One region of the Planococcus antarcticus DSM 14505 genome, then DNA from elsewhere that is predicted to be linked to it. Evidence: riboswitches for the same ligand, from Rfam matches in the RefSeq annotation. Region 1 holds a riboswitch; each other region holds the start of a gene.

Evidence for each region. A riboswitch is a leader RNA that binds a small molecule or an ion and turns the genes downstream of it on or off. The one in region 1 is predicted to bind lysine.
Region 2: it holds a riboswitch for lysine, as region 1 does, so the genes downstream of both, BBH88_RS07370 (aspartate kinase) here and BBH88_RS06165 (Na+/H+ antiporter NhaC family protein) in region 1, are expected to answer to the same signal.
Region 3: it holds a riboswitch for lysine, as region 1 does, so the genes downstream of both, dapA (4-hydroxy-tetrahydrodipicolinate synthase) here and BBH88_RS06165 (Na+/H+ antiporter NhaC family protein) in region 1, are expected to answer to the same signal.

Annotation. Positions count from the first base shown of each region.
Region 1 covers NZ_CP016534.2:1,237,621-1,243,417, reverse strand. The annotation lists gene BBH88_RS06170 (sodium-dependent transporter) at 1-933, opposite strand, end outside; gene BBH88_RS06165 (Na+/H+ antiporter NhaC family protein) at 1,128-2,702, opposite strand; lysine riboswitch at 2,809-2,990, opposite strand; gene BBH88_RS06160 (bifunctional metallophosphatase/5'-nucleotidase) at 3,062-4,405, opposite strand; gene BBH88_RS06155 (sulfite exporter TauE/SafE family protein) at 4,418-5,245, opposite strand; gene BBH88_RS06150 (DUF72 domain-containing protein) at 5,245-5,797, opposite strand, start outside.
Region 2 covers NZ_CP016534.2:1,469,191-1,474,987, reverse strand. The annotation lists gene sdhA (succinate dehydrogenase flavoprotein subunit) at 1-1,648, opposite strand, end outside; gene BBH88_RS07375 (succinate dehydrogenase cytochrome b558 subunit) at 1,694-2,308, opposite strand; gene BBH88_RS07370 (aspartate kinase) at 2,710-3,927, opposite strand; lysine riboswitch at 4,068-4,242, opposite strand; gene uvrC (excinuclease ABC subunit UvrC) at 4,280-5,797, opposite strand, start outside.
Region 3 covers NZ_CP016534.2:3,338,218-3,344,014, forward strand. The annotation lists gene ypfJ (KPN_02809 family neutral zinc metallopeptidase) at 76-921, opposite strand; gene BBH88_RS16370 (class I SAM-dependent methyltransferase) at 980-1,591, opposite strand; lysine riboswitch at 1,698-1,876, shown strand; gene dapA (4-hydroxy-tetrahydrodipicolinate synthase) at 2,005-2,895, shown strand; gene BBH88_RS16380 (STAS domain-containing protein) at 2,930-3,784, opposite strand; gene BBH88_RS20050 (hypothetical protein) at 3,922-4,041, opposite strand; gene rpsN (30S ribosomal protein S14) at 4,119-4,388, opposite strand; gene rpmG (50S ribosomal protein L33) at 4,437-4,586, opposite strand; gene BBH88_RS16400 (GTP-binding protein) at 4,599-5,717, opposite strand.

The DNA of each region.
Region 1 (5,797 bases):
AAATTCGTTAATGATTTGTGGAAATACCACAAATGCCAAACCGACACCAGCGGTAGCCACTTCAGAAACTGGAACTCCAGCTTGGTTAGCCATAAATCCAAGTGCCGCGAAAACTCCAATCCCTGCCAGAAGCTCAAAACTAGAGTTTGCAAATCCAGTGATAAATGCATTATTCGTAATATCCGATTTTTTTGGAAGATAGCTGGAATAAGTGATCATTATCGCAAAAGCTACAGACAGACTAAAGAAAATATGTCCGTAGGCGGCGACCCAAACCGACGGATCCATAATGGCGTCAAAATTCGGTCGGAAAAATGCATCCAAGCCCACCATCGCGCCGTCCAATGTCAATGCACGGACAACAACAATAAGGAAAATAACTACCAATGTTGGAATGAAAATCCGATTGGCCATCTCAATTCCTTTTTTAACACCTGCAAGTAGTATCCCTAATGTAATAATCCAAACTAGCGCTAATGGTATAAAGATTCCCCAGACAATTTCCCCTGTTTGTCCCGGTACCGCATTTAGCTGTAAGAAATCATTAAATAAAAATCCTTCTGTATCTTCTCCCCACGCTTGGTTGAAAGAAAAAATCGTGTAGCGCATTGCCCAAGCAATAATAACCGCGTAATAGACAGATATGACAAAGGAGACAAATACTGCCCACCATCCAATCCATTCTGCTTTCTTGCCGCTCATTCTGAAGAATGACAATGGCGCCGATCCCCGGTATTTATGTCCGATGGTGAATTCCAAAATAAGAATTGGTATCCCTGCTGTCAACAGAGCGAATAAGTACGGTATAAAAAATGCTCCTCCACCATTCTCATAGGCCACATAAGGAAATCTCCAAATGTTCCCTAATCCAATTGCAGAGCCGACGGCGGCCATTATAAAGCCAGCACGTGTACCCCATTGCGAACGTTCCATCTCTCTTCCCCCTTTTTTTTCCCATTCATTTTACATAAAAATAGGAATTTTGTTTATTTTCAGATTATTAGTTAATCTAAAAATAGTATACCGAGAGGCTTTGCCAAAGTAAAGATGAATTCGCAATATATTTTTAAAAAACTATTGCCACAAAAGTAAAAAGGCAGAGAATAAGCTTCCCTGCCTTGTTTCTATTATGCATTTTGCTGTTTTTCAATAATAGTTGTCCGCTTTGACCAGACAATGAAAAGTACCGTCAGGACCGCTACAACCACCCCTAAAGAGATTAGCAGTGAACCAGTAAAGCCTATGACAATATACCCTATCGCTGCAATACCCGCAGCCGTCAACGCATATGGAATTTGTGTTAAGACATGATCCATATGATTGCTTCCCGCTCCAGTGGACGATAGAATCGTCGTATCGGAAATCGGTGAACAATGATCCCCGAATACCGCTCCTGCTAAAACAGCTGACAATGCAGGCAACAACAAGGATGGATCGGCTTCAATCATGATCGTTCCTGAAATCGGTAAAAGGATACCAAATGATCCCCATGACGTTCCTGTAGAGAAAGCCATGATGCCGGCTAAGACGAACAATAGAACCGGCAAAATAGATGTCGGTACATTGCCTTCAGAAACGACATTTGCCAAGTAAGCCCCCGTTTCAAGGGATCCGATCAATGAAGTCAATGACCAGGCAAAAATTAGAATCAACACAGCGCCCATCATTGATTTGATGCCTGCCCAGATGCCTTTGCCAATCCATCCTACATTAGCTGTTTTATTTTTCTTCATTTGCGTAACGTAAAGGATAATTGACATCAATGCCCCTAACACACCACCTGTTAATAATGAAGATGGCACGTCAGTGTTTTCGAAAATCAACCAAATATCGAATACTTGATCCGCATTCCGATAGCCGGTCCAAATCATTGCCCCTACTGTACCAACAATCAATAATAAAATCGGCAGCAATAAATCTCTAACATGGCCATGTGAATGGGTTGGAAACTCTTCTTTCATTTCACCTGGAATTGTTTTTTTAGGATCAAAAAGTTGCCCCTCAGTAATCGCAAGCACTTCGTGCTTCTTCATTTCACCAAAATCGACATCGCGGATAGCGACAAAAAAGACGATAGCTAGCGAAGCGACTACATAGAAATTCATTGGTGCCATCCATAGGAAAGCTTCCAGCGCGGAATACTCAACGAAGGTCTGGCTGGCCAGGATGGTTGCAATGATGCCAATGATGGCTGCACCCCAGCTTGATACCGGAGATACTACACAGACAGGTGCGGCAGTGGAATCGATAAAGTAAGCAAGCTTGGCACGTGAAACTTTGTAACGGTCCGTAATTGGGCGCGCTACTTGCCCCACTGTCAAGGCGTTGAAATAATCATCGATAAAGATAATCATTCCAAGAACGACTGTCAGAACTTTTGCCCCTGTTCTTGACTTGATACGAGTCGAAGCCCATTCAGCGAAAGCGTGGCCGCCTCCCGACAAACTAACGAATGCTGTAATAATGCCTAGCAATAACAGAAAAAGAATGATAAAGACATTGTAAGCATTGAAGCCTTCGTTCCAAAAAATAATAGCAAATGATGTCACAAGCTCCTGTAAAGCTTCAAGCGGCGCAAACCATGTCAGGATAATAGCTGCTGCAACAATACCGGTGCCCAGTGACAATAGCACACGGCGCGTTAAGAGCACCATAACGATTGCAATGATCGGCGGCAAAATCGAAAAAATCGTATTTTCCATAAAAATTCCTCCTCTTTTTTGATGGGTGAAAAACGAGAAAAAAAACTGACTTCTCCAGTTGGATAAGTCAGCCTTCTACAATTCGTCTGTGCGTTAAAACGTCAAACAACCCTGTAGCTCTCCATTTAAGCTTCTACTTAAATGACAGTGACATTCTTGTTCAGAATGACCCCAATCCATCTCCCTAGACCTCAGAAAATCGATTTCGGCAAAACTTCCTTTCAGATGCGTTCCACGCGGTCAAACTCGCGCATCTTACTGATTAGTTCTGCAGCCTCTACCCACCAATATATATTTCCTTGTTAGCATAGCCCAAAATCAGCTCAAAATCAACTGCCGGTATACTCTGAACATTTCTTCTACTTCAAGGCTTTACTATGAAAATATCCACTGAAGACATCCCGAAGAAACTCTGGCATAAAGTATGTCTTAGCAGCCCGTTTCAGGCTTGGGAAAAAATAGCCAAACGTCAGCATATCTAATGTGATCAACCGGTAAATCTGGTCATGCACCGCCAGTTGTCCATTGATATAAAATCGGTGATCAATGATTTCCATATTCAAATGAAGCATCTTGCCGAACACGACTCCCCGGAATCCCATACCCTTGAGTTCGAGCTGTGGCCATTCTGCGTTCAAGGATTGCAGGTATATCTCCTTTAATTCTGCACCGCTTAACTCGACCAGGCAAGGGTTGATTGGATGAGGCAGCATCTTGTGAAAATCGTAACGAGTCAGACAACCTTCAGGCATGTCTTCCATGAAAATTCCCGCATTGAATAAGGCACAATCTGCTTCTGCAAACTCCAGCATCGCCCTACCAAATAAAGTTCCCAACTCCGAATCCTTAAACCATTCCGCTTTCAAGACCTTTGTGCTGTGAAAAATTAACTCTTCCATTTGTATTTTCCCTTGCTCAACCAGAAATTCATCGAATCCTTGTTCCACTTCATGTAATCGGGAAGTCTCAATCAACTGTGCCGAAGATTTTTCAAATGCGTTTTCTACAGCGATGTGTCCAACATAGAATCCAAATTTGCCGGCAGCTCCAAGCAGTGTATCCCCTTGCCATTTCCCATCATGGAATACATGATGCGTATGAGCGCCTAAAATAATATTGATTTGCGGGCAGAGGTCCACCAAAAGCTCGTCTTCTTTGATACCAAGATGCGACAAACAGACGATCAAATCTGTCTCTTCTTTTATTTCTTCTACTGCCTGAATGATTGACTGTTTCGCATCGGTGATTTGCCAGCCCAGCTTACGGTAAAAAGGAGTAAATTCAGCAGTCGCTCCTACCAAACCGATACGCATTCCGTTTTTTGCGTGGATGATGTGATAAGGTTTTGCCCAGTCTGGCCGATTGCCTTCCAAATCGAATAAATTTGACACCACAACTTTAAAATCAGCCTGGACGTACAAATCATCCAATTCATCTTTTGACAGCGTGATGCCTTCATTATTACCAATTGTCACTGCATCGTATTCCGCTTCGTTCAACAGCTGAACATTGCCTTTGCCGGCAGTGCCTTCTGTATAGGGATGCGAACGATCCACGTGGTCGCCAATGTCCAGTATCAAACAGACATCTCCTTCTTCTTCATGCCATCTTTTCCGTTCAGCTAAAAAAGACTTGATACGGGGCCAGTTTGTGAAATGGCTATGCAAATCATTTGTATGATAAATATGAATGGTTTTGTTCATAAAAACACCTCTTTAAGAACTGAATATTCCTTCGTAAATTGATCGCAGTCCTAGAACCAGGAGCACAATCCGTAAAATCGTCACCAACATTTCCGAATCGAGGCGTTTGTTTAACCTTGCTCCAATTTTTGCACCGATGTATGCACCTGGAATAACTGCAATCGTATAAATCCATGGTACATGACCCAATGCAATGTGAGTGACCGAATTGACAAGAGCCGATAAAAAAACCATGAACATCGATGTACCAATCGCCACGTGAGGAGGAAACAAGAATAAGAGAATCATGGCTGGCACAATAATCGATCCCCCACCTATACCGAACAGTCCTGAAGCAAATCCAACAAAAAATGTCAGTATCAACGCAAACCAAATGGGATAGCCGTAAATGTATTGCTTGTCCTCATTGTCCGTAAACGTCGTCTTGCGCCCATTATCAACAAACCAGTGAACAGCCTTCAGGTGATCACGCATCATCAAAAGCAAGGATAGAAAAACGAGAAGAATACCAAAGTATAGATTGAATGAAGGCAGATCCAGGTTTTTATTGACAAAAGCGCCAATCACCGTTCCCGGCGCGCTTCCCGCAAAGAATATAAGGCCACTTTTATAATCGACTGTCCGAACTTTCATATAGGCTAAAGTGGAAGAAAGTCCTGTGAAAATCATCATGATAACGGATAAGCCAACAATTTTTTGCGGGGAAAGCTCAGGAAAAAATGCGAAACTTGTGCCTAAAAACAGCAAGGCCGGGACCAGTATGACTCCTCCACCCAGTCCTATCAAAGCGCCTACGATACCGGAAATCACACCGACAAACGCCATGATTAAGAAAATCATTAAAATCCTCCTTCAAATAAATCCATCTGCTTTGGCGAAAGCCCATCAAAGGATAATCCATTCATTTTCTGGAACTCCTTCGCATCACCTGCTGCATGGCCCCCTGAATTGTTATTAAAGATAACATAGACATTCTCAGTAGTATCGGCCAATGACTCGACTGCATGGCTGATTTCCTCGAGTTCTTCATTGTTGTAGTCATACAAGTAACGGACTTCACGCCAATTTTGCCCATGTCCCGGATTCAGCCATCCATGGACATTGCGCCCATGAATGCGCACTAGCACCTTATTTCCCCTCGAAGATACGGGTACCAGCGGAATCGAGCCATCTCCTGCCTGAGGTTCGTCACAGACCGAATGAATCAGGTTATTGTCTCGCAGAAAATCCAGCGTTTTTTCTCTCATCCCATTGGCATACCAGGACTGGTGACGAAACTCTATCGCCAAGTCAAATTCAGTCAAACGTCCAGTAATTTCCCGAAGTTGTTCGACGTTCTCTTTCTGGCAATCAAACCATGGCGGAAATTGCAATAGTACCATTGCGAGCTTG
Region 2 (5,797 bases), 230 kb from region 1:
TCGTCGTTTTCAGGTATTCCTCGTCATTACGTTCCGGGAAATCCGGTTTGTAATGCGCTCCGCGACTTTCGTTCCGGTTGAGTGCCCCGATCGTGATTGCTCGTGCTAAATGTAGCATATTTCGCAATTGACGTGTAAACATTGCGCCTTGGTTGCTCCAAAGCTGCGTATCGGTGATGCTGATATGGTTGAAACGTTCAAGAAGTTCTTGTATTTTTTTATCCGTCTTCTCTAAACGATCGTTATAGCGTACCACTGTAACATTGTCCGTCATCCATTCGCCCAATTCCTTATGGAGAACATAAGCGTTTTCTGTGCCGTCCAATGCCAAAATCTCTTCCCAAATGCGCTGTTCTTTTGCTTCATGCTGTTCGTAAATCGCTGAAGGAAGATCTTCCGCTAGTACATCAAGACCGTTTACGTATTCAAGAGCGTTAGGTCCTGCGACCATTCCGCCGTAAATTGCTGACAACAATGAGTTTGCACCCAGACGATTACCACCGTGCTGAGAATAATCACATTCACCCGCAGCCAAAACGCCAGGAATGCTTGTCATTTGATGATCATCAACCCATAGTCCACCCATTGAGTAATGGACAGCAGGGAAGATTTTCATTGGTACTTTACGGGGATCATCACCTGTGAATTTCTCATAGATCTCGATGATTCCACCGAGTTTGATGTCAAGTTCCTTAGGATCTTTATGTGAAAGATCAAGGTAGACCATGTTCTCGCCGTTAATACCGAGCTTCTGGTTAACGCAGACATCAAAGATTTCACGCGTTGCAATATCACGTGGAACCAGGTTTCCGTAAGCCGGATACTTTTCTTCAAGGAAATACCAAGGCTTGCCGTCTTTATACGTCCAAATGCGTCCGCCTTCTCCACGAGCCGACTCTGACATTAAGCGCAGTTTATCGTCTCCTGGAATCGCTGTCGGGTGAATTTGGATAAATTCGCCGTTCGCGTAGTATGCGCCTTGCTGATAGACGATAGAAGCCGCTGACCCTGTATTAATAACAGAGTTCGTCGATTTCCCGAAAATAATCCCTGGTCCGCCGGTTGCCATGATAACAGCATCTGCACGGAACGATTTAATTTCCATTGTCGTCATATTTTGAGCTGTAATTCCTTTGCTTACGCCCTGCTCGTCAAGAACAAGACCAAGGAATTCCCAACCTTCGTATTTTGTAATCAGTCCGCTTACTTCGTAGCGGCGGACTTGCTCATCCAATGCATATAATAATTGCTGCCCAGTTGTAGCTCCAGCAAATGCTGTTCTATGGTACATTGTTCCACCAAAACGACGGAAATCTAGAAGACCTTCCGGCGTACGGTTAAACATAACGCCCATACGATCGAACATACGGATAATTCCTGGTGCTGCATCCGCCATTGCTTTTACAGGGCGCTGATTCGCTAGAAAGTCGCCACCGTAAACCGTGTCGTCAAAGTGGATGTCCGGAGAATCCCCTTCACCCTTTGTATTAACCGCACCATTGATCCCACCTTGTGCACATACTGAGTGGGACCGTTTAACGGGAACGATTGAGAATAAATCGACCGGAGCGCCTGCCTCTGCAACTTTAATTGATGCCATTAAGCCGGCAAGGCCGCCACCGACGATAGAAATTTTGCCCTTTGCCATGTTAGTATTCACTCCTCTTTTAGTTCACCAATAATTGAGTCATTCTCAAACGAATGCAAACAATGCTCTGATACCAATAATCGATAATACAATAAATACTAGAAGTGTGAAATAAGTTGTATATCGCTGTGCTGTCGCGGATTGTGTAATTCCCCAAGTAACAAGGAAAGACCAAAGTCCATTTGCAAAGTGGAAAGTTGCTGCTAGAACACCAACGATGTAGAATGCCATCATCCAAGGATTATCCAGGATATTTGCCATCATGTTGAAATCAGCTTCAGCAGCTGCTCCGATTGCGACCTGGAATCTTGTTTCAAAGATGTGCCAAGCGATGAAGACTACCAGGAAGACTCCCGTATAGCGCTGTGCAACAAACAACATATTGCGCATATAGCTATAATGCCCAGGATTGTTCTTCGAAGTAAACGCTATGTATAGGCCATAGAACGCGTGGTACATAATCGGCAAGTAAATGACAAATATCTCCAGGAAAATAACGAATGGAAGATTCGCTAAAAAGTGAGATGCAGTATTAAATGCCTCTTCTCCTTGTGTAGCAAAATGGTTGACGATTAAGTGCTGTGTTAAGAATATGCCAATAGGAATAATTCCCAACAATGAGTGCAGCCTACGCATTAAAAATTCACGATTGTTATTCAAAATTTTACCCCCCTCAAAACATTAATTGGCAGCGTCCAGAGCAGGCAATATATTGCAAAAGCAACTGAAGCCGCACACCATCATGATACAATAATATGACATATTTATTGTACTCCCACCCTCTTGGAGCGTCAAGGCAACGAAACTCTTTTAAACAGATAGTTACCAAGCATTTAGAGGGTACGGGACGCCCTATCACTAGCAAAACACATTGGAATGTAACCGTTTTAATAGAATCTTACTAAAAAGCGATTCTCTAATTGAGAATCGCTTTTTATGTCTAAACTGTCCTATTCTACTGCCGCATGTATTATTGTAATATTGCCATTGAGAATTTGAACGTTTTGTGAATATTTTCACGAACCGTCATTTTAACTGTAGATGAGCATTCCTCAGCTTAGCTAAACTTCAGAAAGTCCGTACGCCTCGTGCAACGCATTTGCCGACTTGTTCATATCTACTTCCGGCACAACCACCGAAATTTTAATCTCTGAGGTACTGACCATTTTCACTTGAATCTCTTCACTTCTTAGTACATCGAACATCCGTGCCGCTACTCCAGGATTCGATACCATGCCAGAGCCGACAATCGACACTTTCGACAAACCTACTTCAACATTCAGCGACAAGAAGCCAATTTCTTCTTTGGCTTCTATCAAGACACGGCGTGTTTCTTCAAGGCTTTCCTGGCTGATGGAAAAAGACACGGATGGTGGAAATTCATCGCTAATGCTTTGGACGATAATGTCTACGTCTATCTGATGTTCAGCAAGCTTTGTAAAAATATTAGCCAAGGATCCGTTAAATGGCTTTTTATAGGTTACGGTTACACGTGCGATTCCTGTTTCAAACGCGACGCCTCTGACGATTAAGTTTTTCTCCACAGTGATCACCTCTTGTATGATTGTGCCAGGCTCATCTGAATAACTCGCTCTGACGGATAATGGAACATGATTGTTTTTTGCAAACTCGACCGCCCGTGGGTGCAAGACACCCGCACCCAAATTAGCGAGTTCCAGCATTTCATCATAAGAAATTTGTTGTAGCTTGCGAGCACCTGTGACATGTCGTGGATCGGATGTATAGACGCCGTTGACATCTGTGTAGATCTCACATTTCTCCGCTTTCAAAGCAGCGGCAAGCGCAACAGCCGTCGTATCGGATCCGCCCCTGCCAAGCGTTGTGATATTGCCAATTTTATCGACTCCTTGAAAGCCAGCAACAACGCAAAAATAGCCATTTTCTAGTACACGTTCAAGGCGCTCGGTATGGATCTTTTCGATACGGGCATTGCGCGGCACGGATTCAGTTTCAATTCCCGCCTGCCAGCCGGTAAAAGACAATGCTTCATGACCTAGCTTTTTAAAAGCCATTGCCAATAAAGAAATGGTGACTTGCTCCCCAGTTGCTAGTAACATATCCATTTCTCGCTTTGGTGGCTCTGAAGAAATTTCTCCTGCTAGTCCGAGCAGGGTGTCAGTCGTCTTGCCCATTGCCGAAACAACAATGACGACGCGTTTCCTCTGTTCTTTTTCACGAATGGCCCTCTTCGCTACACTAATGATTTTTTCTGGAGTCGCGACAGACGTCCCTCCAAACTTCATGACGATCGTTTTCATTCCATTCACTCCCACATTCAGTATGTGGCCCTCAAAATGGCTGACCATGATGCCTTAAAGACAACATAGCCAGACACAAAAAGAGGTGGTTTACCGCAACCGCGGCAAACCACCTCTTTTGTCATGCACGAAAAACGCCCATGTGAGATAGCCCTCCAGAGATTGACTCTGACAGCTCTGCACCTCTTAAATGCAGAACCAGCATGCGCTATAGCAGTTACAGGCACACTTCGGCGACCGCCCCTTTCACCATTCGTCTCAGATTCTGCAAATCTCCGAATGCTTACTATTGACGTTCGCACCTCTATCATCACTTTTCCAAGTGATCTAAATATTCTTTTACAATAACATGTTATGATTCGCTTGGCAATATATCCTCTGCAAAATATTGTTCAATGGTCAACGCCAGAGCTTTAGGCATGCCGGCCTGTTTGATTTCTTCTACTGAAGCTTCTTTGATTTTTTTGACAGATCCGAAATGCTTTAACAGCTGCTGTTTCCGCTTCGGCCCCACTCCTTCAAGTCCGTCAAGCGCCGATTGAATCGAGTTTTTGCCGCGCAGCTGACGATGGAAGGTTATAACAAAGCGGTGCACTTCATCCTGAATCCGCTGCAACAAGTAAAAAGCTTCACTGGTCCGCTTCAGCGGCACAATTTCAGCCGGAGACCCATATAGCAATTGAGAAGTTTGGTGTTTTGCGTCTTTTGCAAGACCGGCAATCGGAATTGATAATCCCAGTTCATCTTCAAGGATTTCACGCGCTGATTCCATCTGTCCTTTGCCGCCATCAATGACGATTAGGTCAGGCAAAGGCAAGCCATCTTTTAAGACACGCGAGTAACGCCGACGGATAACCTCACGCATTGCCGCATAATCATCAGGCTTGGAAGCATTCCGCGTTTTGTATTTACGGTAATCTTTTTTGGAAGGCTTGCCGTCAATGAACGTAATCATCGCAGACACTGCATCGGCTCCCTGAATGTGCGAGTTATCGAAAGCTTCGATGCGCAACGGTGTTTCGATGTTCATCGCTTCACCCAAGTCTGCACATGCTCCAATCGTCCGTTCTTCCTGCCGCTCCAATAACTGAAATTTTTCCTTAATGGCGATATCAGCATTTTTCTTTGCCAACGCCACCAGGTCCTTTTTCTTTCCGCGCTGTGGAACCAGCACACGCACCCCGAGCCACTCTTTCAGCATATCAGGGTCATCCGCTTCCGGTAGCAGAATTTCACTTGGTTTTACATGGTTGGCTTTTTCATAAAACTGACCGAGATAAGTTAAAAATTCCTCTTCCGGATCTCGGTACAGTGGAAACAGCGAGACGTCACGTTCTATTAATTTGCCTTGGCGCACAAAAAACACTTGCACGCACATCCAGCCTTTGTCGACTGCATAAGCAAAAACGTCACGGTTGGTAAAATCGTTCATCGCCATTTTCTGTTTTTCCATAACAGTCTCAATCATTGAGATTTGATCACGGTATTCCTTAGCCCGTTCAAATTCCAGGTTTTCGGATGCTTGCGACATCTTTTCGACCAATTGATGCTTTACTTCACGGAATCCGCCGTTAAGAAATTTTGTGATGCCGTCGATTAGTTCCTTATAAGTCTCTTTTTCAACCGGCTTAACACAAGGTGCCAGACATTGACCCAGGTGGTAATACAGGCAAACTCGGTCAGGCATCGTGTGACATTTTCGCAACGGATATAGACGGTCCAGTAATTTTTTTGTCTCTGCTGCAGCGTATGCATTCGGATAAGGGCCAAAATATTTTCCTTTATCTTTTTTGACCTGTCTGGTCGTAATCAGCTTCGGATGGCGCTCTCCTGTGATCTTCAGATATGGGTAGCTTTTATCATCCTTCAG
Region 3 (5,797 bases), 1.7 Mb from region 1:
TTCGCTTGAAAAGATTTCCTCGTCTTTTTCAAATATTATAGTTAAATAGCTAACTCTTCAGTTCAATATTTACACTCACAAATCAGTCGCTTTAAATGTGTCGCCTTCTTTTAAATTGCCGGCCTTAAAGCCTTTTTTGAACCATCTTTGGCGTTGTTCGGAACTGCCGTGTGTAAAACTTTCGGGTACTACGTAACCACGCGCACGTTGTTGAATGGTGTCGTCTCCTACAGCACTTGCCGCTGTCAGTGCTTCTTCTAGGTCGCCTTCTTCTAGATAGCCCATGCCTTGTGCATGATTTGCCCAAACACCCCATAAATAATCAGCTTGCAGTTCCAAGCGAACTTGCACTTTATTGTATTCTTCTTCGCTTAGTTGGTTGCGGAGAGGCTGCACTTCTTCCATGACACCAAGAAGATTCTGGACGTGGTGTCCGACTTCGTGTGCCACTACATAGGCCATAGCAAAATCGCCTGGTGCTTGAAATTGGGTGTGTAGTTCATTGTAAAAACTCAAATCAATATAAAGTTTGTAGTCGCCTGGACAATAAAATGGACCGACGGCTGCACCTGCCGTCCCACATGCAGACTCAACACTTCCGCTGTAAAGCACCAATGTCGGCTCGACATATTCCATTCCTTCTTCTTCGAATACTTCCGTCCAGGCCTGTTCGGTATCAGCCAAAACGACTGAAACAAATTCAGCCAACTCTTCTTCTTGCGCTGTTGACTCGTACAGCTGGTTTGAAGTCGACACTGATGATCCATTTGATTGATCAAGAATGACACCCGGGTCACCGCCTAAAAATGCTACTAACAGCACAATCAAAATACTGCCGATGCCGCCTCCTGCTACTATTACACCACCTTTCCCTCTTCTGTCTTCAACGTTTCTACTGGCTTTTCTGTCTTTCCATTCCATAAAGGTTCCTCGTTTCGCAACTGTTTTTATTGTAAACATACCCGTTATCGTCCTAGTTCTAATCCATTTTAGGCAGACGATAAATTAAAAATCGTTCGCGCGGATTTTTATGGAAATCGGGCAGTTGGATTTCTTTTATCAATTGAAAAACGGTGCTAGTTTCCAAAAAGTCGCTGTATTCCTGTGAGGCAAAAAACAGGATCACTTCTACTTTCCGTGAGTTTGTTTCGACTGAGATTAAAATTTTATTGATAAAAGCAATAAAGATCTCCACGGAAAAAGGGTTAAAAAAATAAAATATAGTGTCTTGTGCTACGATCGAATATTCCTGTGCCAAGCAATTATAAAAGTTAATGCTAGACTCCGCAGCAGCATGCTTTTTCAAATATCGTTTTTTATTTTCGAGAGCTTCGGTGTAGAACACTGGATTCATTTCGATACCTGCACTTTTTGCACCAAATAAATGATGCACATAAAAGTTTAAGCGACCTTTTCCACATCCCACATCCACCAGTCTGTCTCCAGAGGACAGGCTATAATTCTGGAATAGCTTGTCCAGCAGCTCATAGGGTGTCGGTTCGTATCGGTTATGGTGCAAAGAATCCGTGAAGCCCTGCTGGTTTCCCTCTGTTACGATGTTCAACTGGTATTCATAGGTCTGCTCGTTCATCCCGGATCACTCCTTTTTCGTAAGATTTTACATTCTCTATCTTGTAATTGACAGGGAAATTTGTTATAGTACAGCTAATTAAATATTTCTTGCTCCAGCTTTCATGGAGTAGGATAGAGGCGCAAAAACCACCAGTACGCAAAACGAGGACAATGAGATCCATTGACGTTTGCCGAAAGGGGGATTTGCCGAAGTGGCGGAAATCTCATATTTCTGTTCGCTGGGTCTGCATTCAACAAATGCAGGACTGTCATATAGGAAACTATATGGAGGGCTATCTGATGCACAGGAACGAATGGTAAACATTGTTTCTACTGCAGCAACGGGACCCCTCGTTGCTGCTTTTTTTGTTCATTCCTGACTGGCCCCTCACCTCTAAGCTTCGACAAAAATTAGAAAAGGGTGTGTTTTTTATGAATTTCGGCCAAGTAATTACAGCAATGGTAACACCATTCGATCAACATGGAGAAATTGACTTTCCGGCAACTCAGAAACTGATAGAGCATTTGATAGCGAACGGTTCAGATGCCCTTGTCATCGCGGGAACAACAGGTGAATCTCCGACTTTATCAACAGATGAAAAAGTAGAGTTGTTCCAGTTTACCGTCAACATCGTCGCCGGCAGAATCCCAGTCATCGCAGGGACCGGCTCAAACAATACGCGCGCATCCATTTCATTGACGAGACAAGCGGAAGAATCTGGCGTTGACGGCGTCATGTTGGTCACTCCTTATTACAACAAGCCGTCACAGGAAGGTATGTTCCAACATTTCCAGGCAATTGCCCAGTCTACACGTCTGCCAGTCATGCTTTACAATATTCCAGGGCGCAGCGTGGTCACTATGTCCCCAGCGACGATTATCCGCCTGTCCAAGATTGACAACATTGTTTCTGTCAAAGAAGCGAGCGGCGACTTAGATGCAACTGCAGAAATCATTGAAAAAACAGCGGCATCTTTTTCTGTCTACAGCGGTGATGACAGTCTGACTTTACCGATGCTGTCAATCGGCGGAACTGGTATCGTCTCAGTGTCTGCACATATTATCGGCAGCGCTATGCAGGACATGATTACTAGCTTTAAAACAGGTGACGTAAAAACAGCAGCGGCTATCCATAGACGTTTATTGCCGACCATGAAAGCATTGTTCGCTGCGCCAAATCCGTCTCCGGTCAAAGCAGCGCTCAACATGACCGGTGTCCAGGTAGGTGGTGTACGCTTGCCGATGCTTTCATTGACCGAAGAAGAAGCCTCAGCATTGCGTAAATCATTGCCAGATCTGCATTCAGAGGCTGTTACTAACTAAGTTCATCACAAAAAAACGTTGAAGCCCTCGGGCTTCAACGTTTTTTAAATTCGTTATCTTTCATCTGTTCCAAAACCCGCTTTAAGCTGCCGCCAATTTCTAGGTCTTTTAAATCGACGCCAATTTCAGCCAACGTTCTGGCGATTTCGGGTCGGATGCCAGTCAGAATGGACCGTACCCCAACTAGCTTCAGCGACTGGACAATTTTGATAATTTGTTCCGCCACCATCGAGTCTACCCGTACCACTCCCGACAGATCTACAATGAGCATCTTGATTTTCAGCTGATTGGCGGATAGCAGTGTCTTCTCCAGAATATAGCGGGCACGGTCAATTTCAATACTGCCTACTAACGGCAAAATGGCAATCTGATCACTGACAGGGACGACCGGTGCTGACAGTTCAAGAAATTCCTTTCTTGCCGATTTCAATTTCCGCTGATACGAACCCGTGTAAGTATTTGTATACGAATATACTGCATGATCCAGCAATGAATGGAAAAACTCCATGACATTAAAAAGAAGCGGAAGGTCCATTTTTTTATGAATCGCTTCTGTCTTAATGATTTTTCCGATGTGTTTGCGGTAAAGCGAGGTTTCCGCCATAGCATCATCCAATGCCATATTGTTTTCAAAAAAGAAGTTCCCTGTCGCTTCTCCCCAAGCTGCGATACCTGCAAGCACTTTTTCCTCGTCACAGCTATTGATGATGGATTCTCCAAGCAATTCCACAAAATCGGCTCTGGCTGCTTTGACGACCTCCACTAATTCCTTATGCTCTAGCAATTGCTCAAGGGGAGTGTGTTTGACCGCTTCTTCATGAATTAACTGAGCAACTAATGCCTTATCTGCTATCACCCGTTCACCCAGCAATCGATTGTATTTTTCCATCAGAACCTCCAAAGGCAAAGATATTTTTTTATGCCTTTATTATAGCCTTTGAACCGAGGATTGTAATGGGTTTATTTACCGTTTTTCCGCAAAAAAATACATCCGCCTCAAAGACGGATGTACGGTGCAGTTCTGTATTAGTTTCCAATGACGCAATTTCTGCTACTAGCCTTAGCTTTGTAGAGAAAACCATGAGCAAGCGACAACAAACTTTCCACATTATCTCCAGATTCATAAGCCGCAACACCACTGCTCACCGTGATGGGAATGTGCTGCTAGTCGACAGTTTCCATTCTTTTAAATTTTTTAGAAAGAAAAGACATGAAAGATCGCTCTACCAACTGGCCTTTTTAACACCGGGAATCTGGCCTTTATGCGCCAAATCCCTAAAAACGATCCGCGACATGCCGAACTTGCGCATAAAGCCGCGTGGTCTCCCTGTCACACCGCAGCGATTATTTAAACGGACTGGAGATGAATCTTTCGGCAAATTTGCCAATGCCTGAAAGTCACCTTTTTCTTTCAGTTCCTGACGCAGTTCTGCATATCGTTCAACCATTGCCTGCTGCTTTTTATGACGTGCAACTTTTGATTTTTTAGCCATTCTTCTACCTCCTAAAAGTAATTATTACGATTTATATTTCACAAAAAATTATTTCGTCTCACGGTGAATCGTGACCTTCTTGAGACGTGGACTGTATTTTTTCAATTCAATGCGTTCCGGGTTTGTCCGCTTATTTTTCGTTGTGTTGTAATTTCGGTCCCCGGTTTCTGTGCATGCTAATGTTATATTGACTCTCATCGTTTTTCCTCCTCAAGAAAGTAATTGAAATCCTGGCAGTGGATCATGGAATGTTGTCCAATCCTGTGTCTCTTCTTCATCTGTCAGCAAACACTGATCCAGCTCTTTGACTATACCTGCTTGGTCCATGTCAATGCCAATCATCACCAACTCGGTCATTTTAACGCCATTTTCCAGATCCCATTGGCCTGCATGCTCAATGCCAAGCGATGGCCCGGCCTGTGACAATAAAACCGCCGCTTCAGTTCTTGTTGCAAGCCACAAAAAGCCTTTGGCACGAACAACTTCCACTGGCCATTCCAATATCCATTCCATCAGCCGTTCTGGATGGAACGGTTTTTTGCTCCGGTAGACAAATGAAGCAATGCCATATTCATCGGATTCGGGAATATGCTCTTCGTTCAGTTCCTTGATCCAGCCGGCGCTTTGGCTCGATTTATCAAAATCGAATAAGCCCGTGTTTACTACTTTGTCCAAAGCCACTTTCGAGTTCATGGTTTCAATGATCTGCGCATCCGGATTTAGTGATGCAAGCAACCCCTTTAGTCGGTTTCGTTCCTGCGGCGTCACCAAATCCATTTTGTTTACTAGAATGACATTGGCAAACTCGATTTGATCGATCAGTAAGTCCGAAATTTCCCGAACGTCTTCTGCTGTCGCCTCTTGGCTTCTTTCCAGCAGCGACTCTCCAGATGCAAAATCCTTCCAAAAAGCATAACCATCCACTACGGTAACTAACGTATCCAAGCGGCAAATTTTTGTCAAATCGATTCCTATCGCTTCGTCCTGATATGTGAAAGTTTGCGCCACTGGCAACGGTTCGCTGATGCCGGATGATTCGATCACGATGCAGTCGATATCTCCAAGTTTCACCAGCTTCTCAACCTCCACCATGAGATCCTCCCTCAAGGTACAGCAGATGCAGCCATTCTGCATTTGGACCAGTTTTTCCTCTGTCTGAGAAAAGCCTCCTTGTTGGACCAAGGCTGCATCTATGTTCACTTCGCTCATGTCATTGACAATAACTGCCACTTTCAGGTTTTCCCGGTTGTGAAGCAAATGATTGAGCAAAGTTGTTTTGCCAGCTCCCAGATACCCGCTCAGCACCGTAACCGGAACAAGTTCTTCCATAATGGCACAGCCTCCTTTCTATTTCCCTTAAATAGTAATGATTACGTTTTAAATTGTACAAAAAAAAGAGCAGTAAAGCA